DNA from 2 places in the Vreelandella profundi genome. Region 1 is predicted to be linked to the other one. Evidence: predicted binding sites of a transcription regulator. Region 1 holds the regulator's gene; the other holds the start of a gene.
The links. The regulator PhoB, encoded in region 1, activates phosphate uptake and scavenging genes when phosphate is short. The targets are predictions, from matches to a motif close to TGTCATANNNNTGTCANA.

Region 1 (7,442 bases):
GCAGCGCTTGGTGATTGCCCGCACCTTAGCGGTAAAACCTGACGTACTGCTGCTTGATGAGCCGGCGTCGGCACTAGATCCCATTTCGACGCTTAAAATTGAGGAGCTAATTCGCAACCTCAAGTCAGAGCTAACCTTGGTGCTGGTGACTCACAACATGCAGCAGGCGGCGCGAGTATCGGACTACACCGCCTTTTTGCATCAGGGTGAGCTGATTGAATACGGGCCCACTGACCAAGTCTTCACCAACCCCCGTTTGCAACGTACCGAAAACTACATCACCGGCCGCGTCACCTAGGCCTTATCGACGACAACATCAGGAGTGGTCCATGGATATTACGAGCGATACCCACAGCCAGCATATCTCCCGCCAGTTCAATCAGGAGCTGGAAGAGCTTAAAACCCACCTGATGGCGATGGGCGGCCTGGTAGAAAAGCAGGTGCAGGATGCCGTCTTTGCTCTTCTGGAAGGCGATACTCGGTTGGCAGAGCAAGTGCGCGACAATGATCGCCAGGTGAACGCTCTACAGCTGCAAATTGATGACGAATGTACGCGCGTACTGGCCCGCCGCCAGCCGGCAGCATCGGACTTGCGGCTGGTGCTTGCCGTTATTCGCGCTACCTCTGATCTGGAGCGAATTGGCGATGAAGCCAGCAAAATTGCCCGGAACGCGCTGCTGTTAAGCGAAAGCACCAGCACCATTCGCGGCCTGGTGGAAGTGCGTCACATTAGCGAGCACGTGCGTAAAATGCTGCGCGATGCGCTCACCGCCTTTGCTCGCTTTGATACCGATCTTGCGATGCAGGTCGTGCGTGAAGACGAGCTGGTAGATGATGAGTACAGCAGCGCTATGCGCTCCTTAATGACGTTCATGATGGAAGATTCACGCTCTATTACTTCCGTACTGAGCATCATGTGGGTACTGCGTGCCCTTGAGCGCGTGGGCGATCATGCTGACAATCTTGCGGAATACGTGGTCTATCTCGTGAAAGGCTTAGATATTCGTCACAGCGACCCTGACAATCTAGATCCGCAGGGGCTAAAAAAGTCTTGACCTGATTAGGGTTTCCTCCTGCAATACGTCCAGGTTGCCAGGCAGCCTGGACGTTTGAACCATAAGGAGCCACCTAATGCTGGATGCTGTCACTGCCCTTAGTCGAGGTACACGCTGTGTTTATCAGCCGGGTATGCGACGCTATATTTTCTTGCCCATTTTAATCAATCTCATCGTTTACATCAGCATGCTCAGCTTTGTGCTCTCACGCTTTGATGGCTGGCTGGCGCATTGGATGGGCATGGTGCCCACCTGGCTAGAATGGCTGTCGTGGCTCATTTGGCCGCTGTTTGTGATTAGCCTGATCGTCGTCGTGTTTTTTACCTTTACGCTAATTACCAGCTTCATTGCCGCGCCTTTTTACGGCTTTTTGGCCGCTAAAGTTGAAATACAGGCAACCGGCCGCGAACCCCTTGATGATCGAAACCTTACCCAAACGGCTATCGATGCGGTGGGTCGAGAGTTTGTAAAACTCGCCTATATTTTACCTCGCGCGATAGGCCTGTTTGTCATTAGCTGGATTCCTGGCCTGAATTTGGTTGCGCCCCTACTCTGGGCACTATTCTCAGCATGGATCATGGCGATTACCTATCTGGATTATCCGATGGATAACAACAAGGTAACTTTTAAAGATATGCGCCATCGCCTCGCCAAGCGTTGGTGGCAAAGCCTGACCTATGGCGGATTAATTACGCTGATTACCTGGATTCCGCTGGCCAATTTATTTCTGATTCCAGGCGCGGTGGCGGGTGCCGTACTGATGTGGGACGAGCATTATCGAGGCGTTCGCGACATTACGCCGAGTTAAACGTATCTGATTGATACGTTTAATGCCTGGCTCAGCGTGTTGAGATGGGCGATGAAGGCACTGTTGTCAACGCTCGCATACTCTAAAAACGCATAGGCCCCGCAGAAGCGAGGCCTATGAGCGCTAACAGTAACCGTTCAGCCAGTCACTACCATTCAGTGCTATCACCTTCATCACGGGTCAGATCCTCCGGGCTGTACTGAGTACCACGACGCGCGCTTTTACCGGTATCAGAAGCACTGCTAGACGGCGAGAAATCCATGCTGTCACCGTCATCACGCGTTAAATCACGCGGAGATACTCGCGTATCATTAGACGTGTTGCGCGAATGTGGTTCATCAAAAGCATCCTGCCCCACTGCACGATCCTTATTAAGCTCGATGGATGGGTGTGCCATTGCCAGCGGGCTGGCAACCAAGCCGAAAGAAATACCTACAATAGCGGCTTTTTTACCTAATTTTTTCAATAACATGGCGTTCTCCTCATTACTGCTACGTACCGCTAACGAGTAGTAGAAGTAACCGTTATCGCATTACTTCACAGCGGCTATCGTGTTCAACTAATTGTACGTGTTAGAAGTGCATACTGGATGCCAAAAAAATAAAAATATTTAAAATTACTTAAAAATCATATTCTTATTTAATTAACATTGGACACAAAAAAATGGCGCAGGCTGTTTTTATCAACAATAATGGTGCCGCTATTGCACATGTAGCGCATTGTCCTGCATACGATCATTGGCTTCTTCTAAATGAACCGTACTATTCGCCGCCCTATTAATGCTTAAGGGTTACTGAAGCCGGGGGCGGTTTTGACGTGAAGAACAGTATAAATAAAATGCTTTCATACAAAAAACTAGACCCCGCATAAGCGGGGCCCAAGACGTCATATAACTCTTTACGATTACAAATCGATTACCAAACTTGTCCATCGCCTTCGTCATGCGTTAAGTCTTTAGCCGTAAAATCTACATCAACGCTGGCACTCGTTGACTCAGGCTGAATAACCGCAGGACGATCGCCTTCATCATACATTAAGTCAGATGGGCTAAAGTCAGACTGAGCGACTGTGAGCTCTGACTGCGCCTGAATGGGTTCAATATCAACCGCACGGTCTTGGTTAGCTTTGATTGAAAAATTTGCAAAAGCAAAGGGGCTAGCCAATAACGTTAGTGAAATACCCACTAAAGCTACTTTTTTAACAAAAATATTTAACATTTTGACACTCCTGGAACTGTTGGTAACGCTGGCGTGGAAGAAGAAGCGCCTTGATGGCAAACTTTTAACTTAATCAACTTCCTTGCCCTTAGTAAGCACAAAGAATGCCACCTCTAGCATAAATTACAAAAAACGCCATTAATCAATAGTATATATTGCGTATGTTGCGCGCAATAATATAACGCAAAAACAATAATCGCACTAAATAATTGTGCACTAATGACACATGCGCAAATTTGTATGTGCCTTTTTGACACATAGACGATAAGAAGATGCAGAGGTTCTGTACTGTAAAAAGGATAGGAGTGAGCGGTATCACTAACGACGAGTGAACCTAGTCAGCCATATTTAATAAGAAAAACTAAGGGCAGGAAAAGCCAGCAGCGACGGAGAACGGAAAAACGGCTGACGGCAAAAAAAAACAAAGCCCCACCGGAGGTGAGGCTTAATGTCTAACTTGCAGATAGGTAATATTGACGTTAGCTTCCATTCCTTGTGCGGGGCTCCAACCTTGGATGCTACCCTGACTAACGTGCTGATTGCCTATTGATTCATCCTTGAATCCAAATATATCCCTATAGCAGAGCCTTTACAGACTCTTGGTACTGTCGTTCAGTACTATTTTTCAGAACTACAGTTACATACCGCTATTTTCTTCTGGTAACTCTTCTGTGCTTTCAAAATTAGCATCATCTGAGTTACTGGTAGACTCGGGCTCCATGTTGCTGGCGCCATCGCCTTCATCGTGCGTCAAATCGTGCTGGCCACGCTCACTAGCGGTATCCGTGTGGTTACCTTTCGGCTCCATCGCCTCATCATCCGCAGTAATGCCTTTATTCTGATCAATTGCCGTGCTTTGCTCAGATTCTGCGAACGCGAGTGGGCTAGCCATCAAGCCAAACGTTAAACCTAAAATGCCAGCTTTCTTGAGTAATTCCTTGGACATCATATTCCACCTCCGATCGCTGTTTAAACCGCTTAATTAAGAAAGAAAGGCTAATGTCAGCCAGCAATTCCTGCGGTCATCTCTCTTACTTATTTATAAATGTTGCAGCGGGCATGCCAAAAGCTGTCACTATTAATTAATTTTTAATAAAATCAATAATTTAATAAAAAATAAACCATAAAATAAATCTTAGTTAACGATTAAGCATGCCCAGAGAGTGTGTAAAAATGGCACATGAGCAAAGTTTTACCAATCTTGTATGCCAATATTGCACACTTCTACAGAGATTGTGCATAGCATCTACTTTCAGGGTGGGCTAAGGCGCGAAGCGGGGAATTTGCAGCGGAATAAGGCACCCTTACCCGGGTGAGATTCAATCAGAAGCTGCGCATCATGGCGCAGCAGCACGTGCTTGACAATGGCCAAGCCCAAACCTGTACCGCCCGTTGTCGTACTGCGCCCTTTATCAACGCGGTAGAAGCGTTCGGTCAGCCGAGGAATGTGCACCGGATCAATGCCCTCACCGTTGTCCTCAACCTCAATGCAAGCGCCGCCCGCTTGGCTATCTTGCCAGCGCAACGTGATGTGGCTCCCAGGCGGCGTATAGCGAACAGCGTTAAAAGCGAGATTAGAAATCGCGCTGCGCATTTCCTGCTCACTTCCGAGCAGGCGTGCATTGCTCTCAAGTGCAATGAGAATGGTATGCCGCTGACCCGATAGCGCTAGCGCATCATCACAAACGCTCTGCAGCAACGGCCCCAGCGACAAGGGCTGATGGTCCTTGCCACTTTGGTCAATTTCTAACCGGGACAGCAGCAATAGATCATTGACCAGATTCTGCATGCGCTGCGTCTGCTCCTGCATTTGGTAAATACCTTTACCCAAGCGCGGAGGTAGCTGCTCGGCAAGATCGCCATAGGTTTCTAAATAGCCGGAAAGAACGGTTAGCGGCGTACGCAGCTCGTGAGACACATTGGCCACAAAATCACGGCGCATCTGCTCCAAGCGATGCAGGCGCGTAATGTCTCTCGCCATCACTAGCCGCTCATCGTCGCCGTACAGGGTAATTTGGTACTGCAGAATGCATCGCTCATCAATGGGAGATGTCAGCGTTAGCGGTTCACTATAGTGACGGGCGTTGAAGTAGCTTATAAAGCCTGGATCGCGGAGTAAATTGGTAATGTGCTGACCACGGTCATGGGCCGTTTGCAGGCCTAGCATCGTGGTTGCGGCGCTGTTCCACCACTCTAGATCGCCATGGCGGTCGAGCATAACGACGCTGTCGCGCATCGCTTCTGACGACTCTTGAATACGCGCCAAGGTGGCACGCAGTCGACTTTGGGTAATACGCTGACTTTTTTGATAGCGGTATAAACGATCAAACAGTTCGCCCCATAGCCCCTTAGCAGCAGGCGGTTCATCATGGGGTTGCAGGGTTAGCCATCGATACAGCGCGCGCAGCTGCCGCAAGTGATAAAACAGGTACACTGCCAGTCCAGACGCCAGCCCAAGCCCTGCTTCATCCAATAGCCAGCCAATGCCTGTGCCCAGCGTGGCTAGCCAGGCCAGTTGCCACAGTTCACGGCTCCATAGACGCACATTTATACCCGTGAAGAGAAACGGTAACCGGTGCCCCGAACCGTTTGAATCAGATTTTGATGTGTTTCGCCCAGCGCTTTGCGCAACCGACGAATATGTACATCTACCGTGCGTTCTTCAACATACACGTTGCCACCCCACACTTGATCAAGCAGCTGGCTACGCGTGTAAGCGCGCTCCTGGTGCGTCATAAAGAACTGCAGCAGGCGATATTCCGTTGGGCCCATCTCAAGCGCCTTCCCATCGGTGCTGACGCGATGGCTCACCGGATCAAGCAGCAGTCCATTAACCTCGACGGGATCTTCAACACCGCGTGGCGTTGCGCGACGCAAAACGGCTTTAAGCCGCGCCACCAGCTCGCGAGGCGAAAAAGGCTTGGTGATATAGTCATCGGCGCCAGCTTCAAGCCCCTGAATCTTATTATCCTCTTCGCCTTTAGCGGTCAGCATAATAATAGGGATCTCAGCGGTGGCTTCTTCGCGCTTTAAGCGCCTAGCAAGCTCAATACCGCTGGTGCCAGGCATCATCCAATCAAGCAGCAGTAAATCAGGCTGGTGGTCGACGATCAAAGCATGAGCATCCTGAGCGTTATCCGCTTCGAGCACGCGATAGTCAGCCATTTCCAGCGCTACCGCAATCATCTCGCGGATCGGCGCCTCATCATCGACAATCAAAACGGTCTTGGCAGTCATACCAGAGCCTCAAGGTGTGCAAAGAGAGCTAGTTCAAATAAAAACAGCTCAATGACATATCGATGACGATAACACCATGACTTGATGACAGTTACATGACAGCGGCGGTTATTAGCCCGCCACAGGCCACCAACTTAACGCAATACCGGCGAAAATAAACAAACCTGACCAAAAATTATTGAGGAACGCCTGAAAGCACGCATCCCGGGCGCGGTGAAAAATTAACCGCTGCTGATGCAGAAAAGTGGCCGCCATTCCCACAAGACCTAACCAGAAAAAGCCGCCTAGACCCACTCGCCACCCCACCCACGCTAATAGCAGTAACGTCACCACCTGTAGCAAAGCAATAATGACGCGGTCCGCATTACCAAACAGCACGGCTGTCGATTTAATGCCGATTTTTAAATCATCGTCGCGGTCCACCATGGCGTACTGGGTGTCATACGCCACCGTCCAAACCACATTGGCAAAGAACAATAACCACGCCTCCAGCGGGACATAGCCGAGCACAGCGCCAAACGCCATGGGGATTGCCCAAGCAAAGGCGGCGCCCAGCACCACCTGAGGAAGGTGGGTGTAGCGCTTCATAAACGGATAAATAATCGCTAACAGCACGCCACCCAGCGAGAGCATCACCGTGAACCAATTGGTCAGCAGCACCAAAATGAAGGAAACGGCTATAAGCGCGATAAACAGCAGCTGGGCCTCGGTTTCGCTAATACGACCGGTGGCTAGAGGACGATTTTTAGTGCGCTTTACATGCCCATCAAAATGACGGTCGGCATAGTCATTCACCACACACCCCGCGGCACGCATGGCGTAAACGCCGGCAACAAAAATAAGCAGCACGTTTCGCCCCGGCACGCCCTGCGCGGCAATCCATAGCGCCCAAAGGGCTGGCCACATTAATAGCCACGTACCGATGGGCCGATCTAAGCGCATCAGTTGTAAAAAGTCTGCCACGCGAGCCAATCCCTTCGGCCGCAACAGTGAACGATCCATGCTTACCTCACGAAAAAGAAAACGCAGCCGTTAGCCTAGCGCGAAGGCAGATCAAGATCATCCGCCATCGCCAGCAAAAAATACTCTTGTACTAATAGCGACAGCCCGCCATGCGTAAAGACA
Region 2 (7,442 bases), 780 kb from region 1:
ACCAACCCCCAGCACAGCGCCAACCAGGGTATGCGTCGTTGAGATAGGCAAGCCGGTACCCGAGGCCAGCACGACGGTGCTTGCAGCGGCCAGGGTGGCGGCGAAACCTCGGCTTGGAGTGAGTTCAGTAATGCCGGTACCCACTGTCGCAATCACTCTGTGCCCGTAGGTCACAAGGCCTACCACGATCCCCGCACCGCCCAGCATAAGCACCCACCAGGGCACTAGCGCGGCGCTGTCGATCACGCCGTCGCTACGTACAACGCTAATGACCGCGGCTAGAGGGCCCACTGCGTTGGCTACGTCATTCGAGCCGTGCGCAAACGCCATTGCACAAGCGGTGAAGATCATCAGAACGCCAAACACGCGCTCAACGTTAGCGTAGCCAAAGTGGTCGTTCGCATTTTGCTCGAACTTAATGCGTCGCTGCATAACGATGCCCAGGCCCATAATGGCGATGCCGAGCACAATCGAAAGCAACAAGCTTTGCCCAAAGCTGAGGTTCAAACCTACGTGCGACAAGCCTTTGGTCAGCGTGACCATCGAGACAATAAAGCCTACCAGGAAAACGTAACCGGGTACGTAGCGCTTAGCCGCTGCAAGCGGGTCGCTGCTTTCAAAAATCAGATGCTGAACAGACTTAAAGAGGACATAGGCGATGGTACCCGCGAGCAGCGGCGAAATGAGCCAGCTAGAGGCAATTTGACCTACCTTGCCCCACGCCACCGCATCAACCCCCAGGCCCACCGCGCCAAAACCGACGATAGCGCCCACAATAGAATGCGTGGTAGACACCGGCCAGCCGCGTGCTGAAGCAATCAACAACCAAATGGCGGCAGCTAACAGTGCAGACAACATGCCGTAAACTAATAGTTCAGGATTAGCTTCTAATAATACCGGGTCGAGTATCCCTCCACGAATGGTAGCGGTGACCTCACCGCCGGCCAGCCATGCGCCCAGAAATTCAAAGACAACGGCAATAAGGATGGCTTGCTTGATGGTGATCGCTTTCGATCCCACCGAGGTCCCCATGGCATTGGCTACATCGTTTGCGCCAACGCCCCAAGCCATAAAGAAGCCGAACAAGCAGGCCAGGATAATGAAGATTTCACCGTGCTGGGCAATAATCAGCATACAAGTCCCCTTAGCGGGCTGTCAGAATCTGTAAGCGGCTACCCACGCGCTCGGCGCGGTCAGATAATTCACCCACCCATTCAATGATTTTATAAAGAAAAATCACATCGACGGGTGGCAGCTGACTTTCAAGCGCGAAAAGCTGGCGACGAATAGTCACCTGCTGGTCATCGGCCTGGTGTTCGAGAATATGCAGTTCACGGATCATTCGATGCATGACATCAGCGACGTTACGTCCAAAGCCTGATTCAAGCAGATCTTTGAGCTCTTCCAACGCTTGGCGAGCTTGCGCAACACAGGCAACGCTTGTGCAGATATAATCGCGCATCGGCTCAGCCAGCTCATCCGGCACGCGCATTTTACGGCCCATCATAATGCCGGTAATGTCGCGCACCTTATTGGCGATTTTGTCCTGTACGCTAATGAGATCGAGCAGATCAGACCGCGACACCGGTAAAAACATAGTGTTGGGCAGGTTCAATCGCAACTCAGTTTTCAGCGTATCAGCGTCATGCTCTAAGCGAGTGACGTTTTCGCGCAGCTCAGCCGCTTTGACCCAGTCGTCAGCCAGGGTTGCCTCGAAAAACGGCAATAGCTGGTCGGCACATTCATTCGCCTTGACGATATGGGCCAATAACGGCTGGAATGGCGAGCGGCCAAACATCGAAGAAAAAGGATTGGAGGTAACCATAATGCCTTTTAGCCTGTTTTCGGAAAGCCTGGAAATGGCGGCGCCAGTATAAAGAGTGCGCTCGCCGCCGTCATGAAAAGTTCATAAATGTAATCAAATATTCATCTATATGTCACGATAACGAGGTGGCGATTGCCATGAAAACCCCAACTCCTCTAGAAGTAGAGATTAAGCTGGCGCTGCCCCCCACTGGGCCGGCTGCGTTAAACCAACACCCGCTTCTGGCCTCACTTCCCGTCTCTCAACACACGTTGACCAACACCTATTTTGATACCCCGTCAGGCGATTTAGCCAAGGCACGTATTGCCGTTCGCCTGCGCGAAATCGATGGCATCTTGCTGCACACTGTCAAAACAGCAGGCCAAGGTAGTGGCGGGCTTTCTCAGCGTCAAGAGTGGGAATGGCAAGTTTCGGGCCCGCAATTAGACCTCTCGGCGCTTGCCAAGCTGCCACCGTTTCAAGGCGAGCTTGCGCAGGCGCTACCCGCACTAGTGCCACAGCTACGCACTGACTTCACGCGGCGCAGCTGGCAGTTAACTAGCGGCCTTTCGAGCACCGCTTTAACAGATACTAGCAGCCATATTGAGCTGGTATTAGATGAAGGCGAAATTATTAGCGGCGGCTACCGCACGCCTATCTGTGAAATAGAGCTTGAGTTAAAAAAGGGCGACCCAGAAACGCTTTGGACACTGGCACTTCAGCTTGCCGAGCAGGTTCCCCTGCGCCCATCAGACAGCAGCAAAGCAGCGCGCGGCAATATGCTGAGCGCCCAGCACTGGCCTTTACCCGACGCGCAAACCCCCATTCAATGGCTACACCGCGCCACGCTAGCGCTAGATGCCTACCACGACAGCCAGCAAGCAAGCTTTCTAGCAGAAGCCCACCAGGCGATTCAAGCACTGGCGGAACATCCTGAGCTAGATACCCTTGAGCGCACTTACGCACAGACACTGCCTCTCGCTCTCGATGCCCAAGGCCAGCCACAGGCCGCTTACGGCAGCGCTGCGTTAGCACTCGCCTATCGCTTGGCGTACCAAACCGCGCTACGCTAGCGCTGATTTGAGGGCCCACTTCAGGATGATGCAATGAATTTTCACCTAACTCCAGGCACGGAAGGCCTGCGCAGCCGTCTGTTCCACATCATATTTGAGTCCGATACGCCGGGCGCGAAAGCATTTGATATCGCCTTGATTGTGGCTATTTTGGTGAGCGTCGCGGTGATTCTGCTGGGCAGTATTGAGATTTATGCCGAGCGCTACGGGAACATCTTTTTTTACACCGAATGGGTGCTGACGCTGCTGTTCAGCATTGAGCTGCTCATTCGCATCTACTGCCTGGAACGCCCGCTTCTCTATCTCAAAAGCTTTTATGGCATCGTCGACCTCATTGCGATTTTACCCACGTGGCTCGTTCTTTTGGTGCCCGGCGCCCACGCGCTGGTGATTGTGCGCCTGCTGCGGGTACTGCGGATTTTTCGTATTTTGCGCCTGATGGAGTTTGTCGGTGAAGCCAGCCTGTTAATAGACGCCCTGAAGCGCAGCATGCGCCAGATACTGCTGTTCTTCTTCTCTATTTTGATGGTGGTGACGCTATTTGCGGCCTTGATGTACACCATCGAATCGCCGGAGGCAGGCTTTACCAGCATTCCCATGTCGATGTATTGGGCTATCGTTAGCATGACGACCGTAGGCTATGGCGATATCGTCCCGATCACGCCACTAGGCAAAGCGATTACCATGGTGCTGATGTTACTCGGCTACTCGATCATTGCCGTGCCCACTGGGATTTTCTCGGCTCAGGTGATTCGCTCAATACGTGAAGATCGCCACTCGGAAGAAGCCTGCCCCGGCTGCGGACATGAGCAGCATGACCAACTCGCCCACTACTGCATGCGCTGTGGCACCTGGCTAGACGAGGACAGTGAAGACCCGCGCAAGAAAGATGAACAAAAGCAAGACGAACAAAAGCAAGATGAAGAAAAGTAAGACAAAGACTAAAACGCGCCCCAGGGCAACGAAACCTGGGGCGCGCAGTGCTCTTTTACTGGATTAGCAAGAGATCAAGGGGGTGGTCTCGGGATCACTCTCCTTCGAACGGCGCTTCCCAAGCATCTAGCTCGGCCTCACTCCAAGCACCGTAGGTCGCGTTGGGGAATACAATCCAGTCCTTGCCAAAACGCTCTGCATTATCGTTCACAAGGTCGTGCTGCTGGGCAAGGTCGGCACCTGCAAAATCAGCCGCAAAATCGTGCAGTGAATCGCCTAACTGCATGACCAGCGTATGGCTTTCAACCACCTCTGCGCGCCGCTCTTCTTTAGCGGGCCCCAGCAGCATCACGCTCTGCTCAGAGACCTGGGGCAGCGCTAACGCATTTAACGTGGCGATCGTGTCGGCTTCATTCTCCTGATAGCGATCAGAAACGTAAAAAATAGCCACGCCCTGCTCATCTGCGTAATCCAGGAACGCTTTGGCGCCCGGCATTAAACGCGGCTCACCTTCACGCTCCCAATGCTCCCAAGTATCCCAGGCGGTGTAGTCGTGGCACGCCTGCATGTCGCGAACCAGCAGCGCGCTATTGTCCAGCACCGTTTCGTCCAGGTCGGTAATGATAGCCAGGCCGTCGCTGCTACCATGTGCTTCAATTTGATCCTCAAGCCGATAGGTGGCGAGAGCAAAACCCTGACGCTGGAGGGCAGCAGCCTCAGCAGACTGCTGTTGATAGCGCAGGCCCATCGCATAAGCTTCCTGGGCACACATTCCTGCATCATTGCTATCCGCGTGGCTCGTCAGCGGTAGAGCAGTAAGGCTGGCTAGGGCAGCAAGGGTGCAGAGGCGAGGGGTGAAAGGCATCTTCATTGAATGATCTCCTGGGCTAGGCGATCTCAAAAAGACGAGGCGACTCCGCGCCTTAAAGGATCACGATTTATTATCGAAAAGAATCATTAGGATCATATTTTATTTTCATTGAACAATCAAACAACGAAAAAAGACAAACCTCTTCTCGATAATGCTACGAGCCGAGGATTTGCCTTGCAGAGAGCTTTTAGGCTACGAAAGGAGAGATATCGCCTCGCCCTTCACGAACGATTTTGGGCGGCAGCTCGCGCAGGTCAATAACGCTTGTTGGGTCTAAATGGCAGGCCCCACCGTCAATAATGGCGTCCAAATGGGCGCCAAAGCGCTCGCGAATTTCTTCCGGGTCGTTCATGGGCAAGGTCTCGCCCACCGGAATTAGCGTTACGCTCATCAACGGCTCACCCAGCGCGGCTAATAGCGCATGGGTGATGCGGTGATCCGGCACGCGCACGCCAATAGAGCGCCGCTTAGGATGCAGCAGCAGACGAGGCACCTCAGAAGTGGCATCTAAAATATACGTGTAAGGCCCTGGCGTATGGGCTTTCAGCAGCCGAAAAACGTCGTTGTCGACTTTAGCGTAAGTGCCGATTTCTGACAAATCAGAGCACACCAGCGTAAAGTTGTGCTTGTCGTCCAGCGAGCGCAACCATTTGATTTTCTCAACCGCTTTTTTCTCGCCCAAATGACAGCCCAGGGCATAGCCTGAGTCGGTGGGATACGCCACAACGCCGCCCTTACGAATGATCGCAATAGCCTGGTCGATTAGACGCTTCTGGGGATTTTCTGGGTGAATCTGAAAATATTGGCTCATGGAACTGCTCCTGTCTTAAAATCCTATCCTACAACCCTGTCCTAAAACCTGATCCTAAAACCTGATCCTAAAACCCTGCTCATACAGCATAGCTGACCTGGCGTTGACGTGGTTCAGTCTTTACCGGCCGACAAACACCGGGCTAGGCCTTCGCCAATAGGCCAGGTTGTGCGTCACGTAAATGCAGTAACCGCGGGTGCTGCCATATGGGAGGGGCAGCGGTGCGCGGCACTAGGCTCATACTGCCGGGCGCCGCATGACTGCCGGGGAAGTGAAAGTCGCTGCCGAGGGAGGCGTAAAGCTCACGCTCAGCAAGCTGGCGGGCTAAGTCGCGTGTGCTGTCCGAGTTCTGCTGGCCGCTGACCAGCTCAACCGCTTGCCCGCCTGCCGCCTGAAACGTGTCCATCAACAAACCACGCTTGCGCCGCGTTAAGCCATAGCGCAGTGGATGCGCAATCACAGCGACGCCGCCAGAGGCCACTACCCACGCCACCACCTGGCTAATTTCCGGCCAGTGGGCTTTGACATCGCCCTTCTTGCCACTGCCCAGGTAGCGCTTAAAGGCACTTGACCAATCGGGCACGACACCTTCAGCGACCAGCGCCCGGGCAAAGTCTGGGCGACCCAAAGGGCGGTCGCTGCCAGCCTGCGCACGCGCTTTTTCCAGCGCGTTGCTTAACCCTACTTTTTCCAGGCGTTCGGCAATCACTTCCGCACGCTGAATGCGCGCATCACGTTGCTGAATCAAACCTTCGACCATTGCCCCCTGCAGGCCGCCGGGCATTAGTGCCACGACATGGATATTGATGCCCTGCCAGCGTGTGGATAACTCACACCCAGCGATAAGGCACAGCCCCGCTTGTTCAGCCGCGCGGGCCGCTTCGTCTATGCCGTCCATGGTATCGTGGTCGGTCAGCGACATATGCGTTAACCCACGCTCGGCACACAGCGTTACAAGCTCGGTGGGCGTGAGCGCGCCATCGGAAGCGGTGGAGTGCATGTGCAAATCAACCGGGTAGCGCTGATCGGCATCAAAGGTATACGGAAGTTGAGGCATAAGATGACGCCGTGTGGCCAGTTTGTCAGAATGAGCATTGGAAAAACTGAAATGCTGTTCAGTCGTTACTTAACCGCTCCCTGTCTGTCAGAAACGGTATTTCAAAGCAGCATGTGAGAACGGTGCGTCAGATATGGTGCGCGCTTATAATCGCATGGTCAATTAGCGCTAACGTCGCAACCTCGTCTAATCAAGGAGTTATACTCAATGCTGTATGCCATTCTTAGTGAAGATGTCGCCAATAGCCTAGAGCGCCGACTGGCAGCTCGCCCTGATCATTTAGCCCGCCTGGAAGCGCTGCGCGATGAAGGCCGTTTGGTGCTGGCGGGCCCTCACCCTGCCATTGATGCTGAAAACCCGGGTGACGCAGGGTTTTCAGGCAGCTTGGTCGTGGCGGAATTTGACGGCCTGGAAGCGGCTAAAGCTTGGGCCGATGCAGATCCTTACATGATTGCAGGAGTCTATGCCAAGGTCATTGTGAAGCCATTCAAAAAAGTGCTGCCTTGATTTTAATAGCCCACTATGGGTGTTCGTCAGTCTTGCACAAAGTTCTTCACAGAGCCTGTGGAAAACTCTGTGCAAACCCGGCGGACGCTTTTCGCTAAGCCAGAGATAGCGCTGCTATCAACACTTTGATCATTTTTTAACCATCTGTTGATCACTACGTCATCATCGACGATATCACTACGAAGGATGCCTGCGTGGCCCAACGTCCAACCGCTTTGCCCCTCCTCGCGGCGCTAACCACGCCCACACTTACCTGGAATGAAGAGGGTGCGCCCCGCTCAGCAGCGTTTGATGATATCTATTTCACCCGTGGCGATGGCCGCGCGGAGACGGAACACGTGTTTCTCGGTGCCAATCATCTTCCTGAGCGTTTCGCCAGTTGGACG

Region 2: a site for PhoB is predicted at 1,925-1,942, ahead of KUO20_RS03165 (CYTH domain-containing protein). Genes of this name have one in related genera too.

Annotation. Positions count from the first base shown of each region.
Region 1 is NZ_CP077941.1:3,541,152-3,548,593, forward strand. Features, by position in the region: gene pstB (phosphate ABC transporter ATP-binding protein PstB) at 1-298, shown strand, start outside; gene phoU (phosphate signaling complex protein PhoU) at 330-1,055, shown strand; gene cysZ (sulfate transporter CysZ) at 1,132-1,863, shown strand; gene KUO20_RS16250 (hypothetical protein) at 2,012-2,335, opposite strand; gene KUO20_RS16255 (hypothetical protein) at 2,778-3,080, opposite strand; gene KUO20_RS16260 (hypothetical protein) at 3,718-4,029, opposite strand; gene phoR (phosphate regulon sensor histidine kinase PhoR) at 4,333-5,625, opposite strand; gene phoB (phosphate regulon transcriptional regulator PhoB) at 5,628-6,317, opposite strand; gene ubiA (4-hydroxybenzoate octaprenyltransferase) at 6,429-7,319, opposite strand; gene KUO20_RS16280 (chorismate--pyruvate lyase family protein) at 7,355-7,442, opposite strand, start outside.
Region 2 is NZ_CP077941.1:672,553-679,994, reverse strand. Features, by position in the region: gene KUO20_RS03175 (inorganic phosphate transporter) at 1-1,134, opposite strand, end outside; gene KUO20_RS03170 (TIGR00153 family protein) at 1,145-1,825, opposite strand; gene KUO20_RS03165 (CYTH domain-containing protein) at 1,963-2,877, shown strand; gene KUO20_RS03160 (ion transporter) at 2,911-3,810, shown strand; gene KUO20_RS03155 (5'-nucleotidase, lipoprotein e(P4) family) at 3,905-4,681, opposite strand; gene KUO20_RS03150 (L-threonylcarbamoyladenylate synthase) at 4,869-5,492, opposite strand; gene KUO20_RS03145 (PHP domain-containing protein) at 5,635-6,549, opposite strand; gene KUO20_RS03140 (YciI family protein) at 6,757-7,056, shown strand; gene mnmC (bifunctional tRNA (5-methylaminomethyl-2-thiouridine)(34)-methyltransferase MnmC2/FAD-dependent 5-carboxymethylaminomethyl-2-thiouridine(34) oxidoreductase MnmC1) at 7,251-7,442, shown strand, end outside.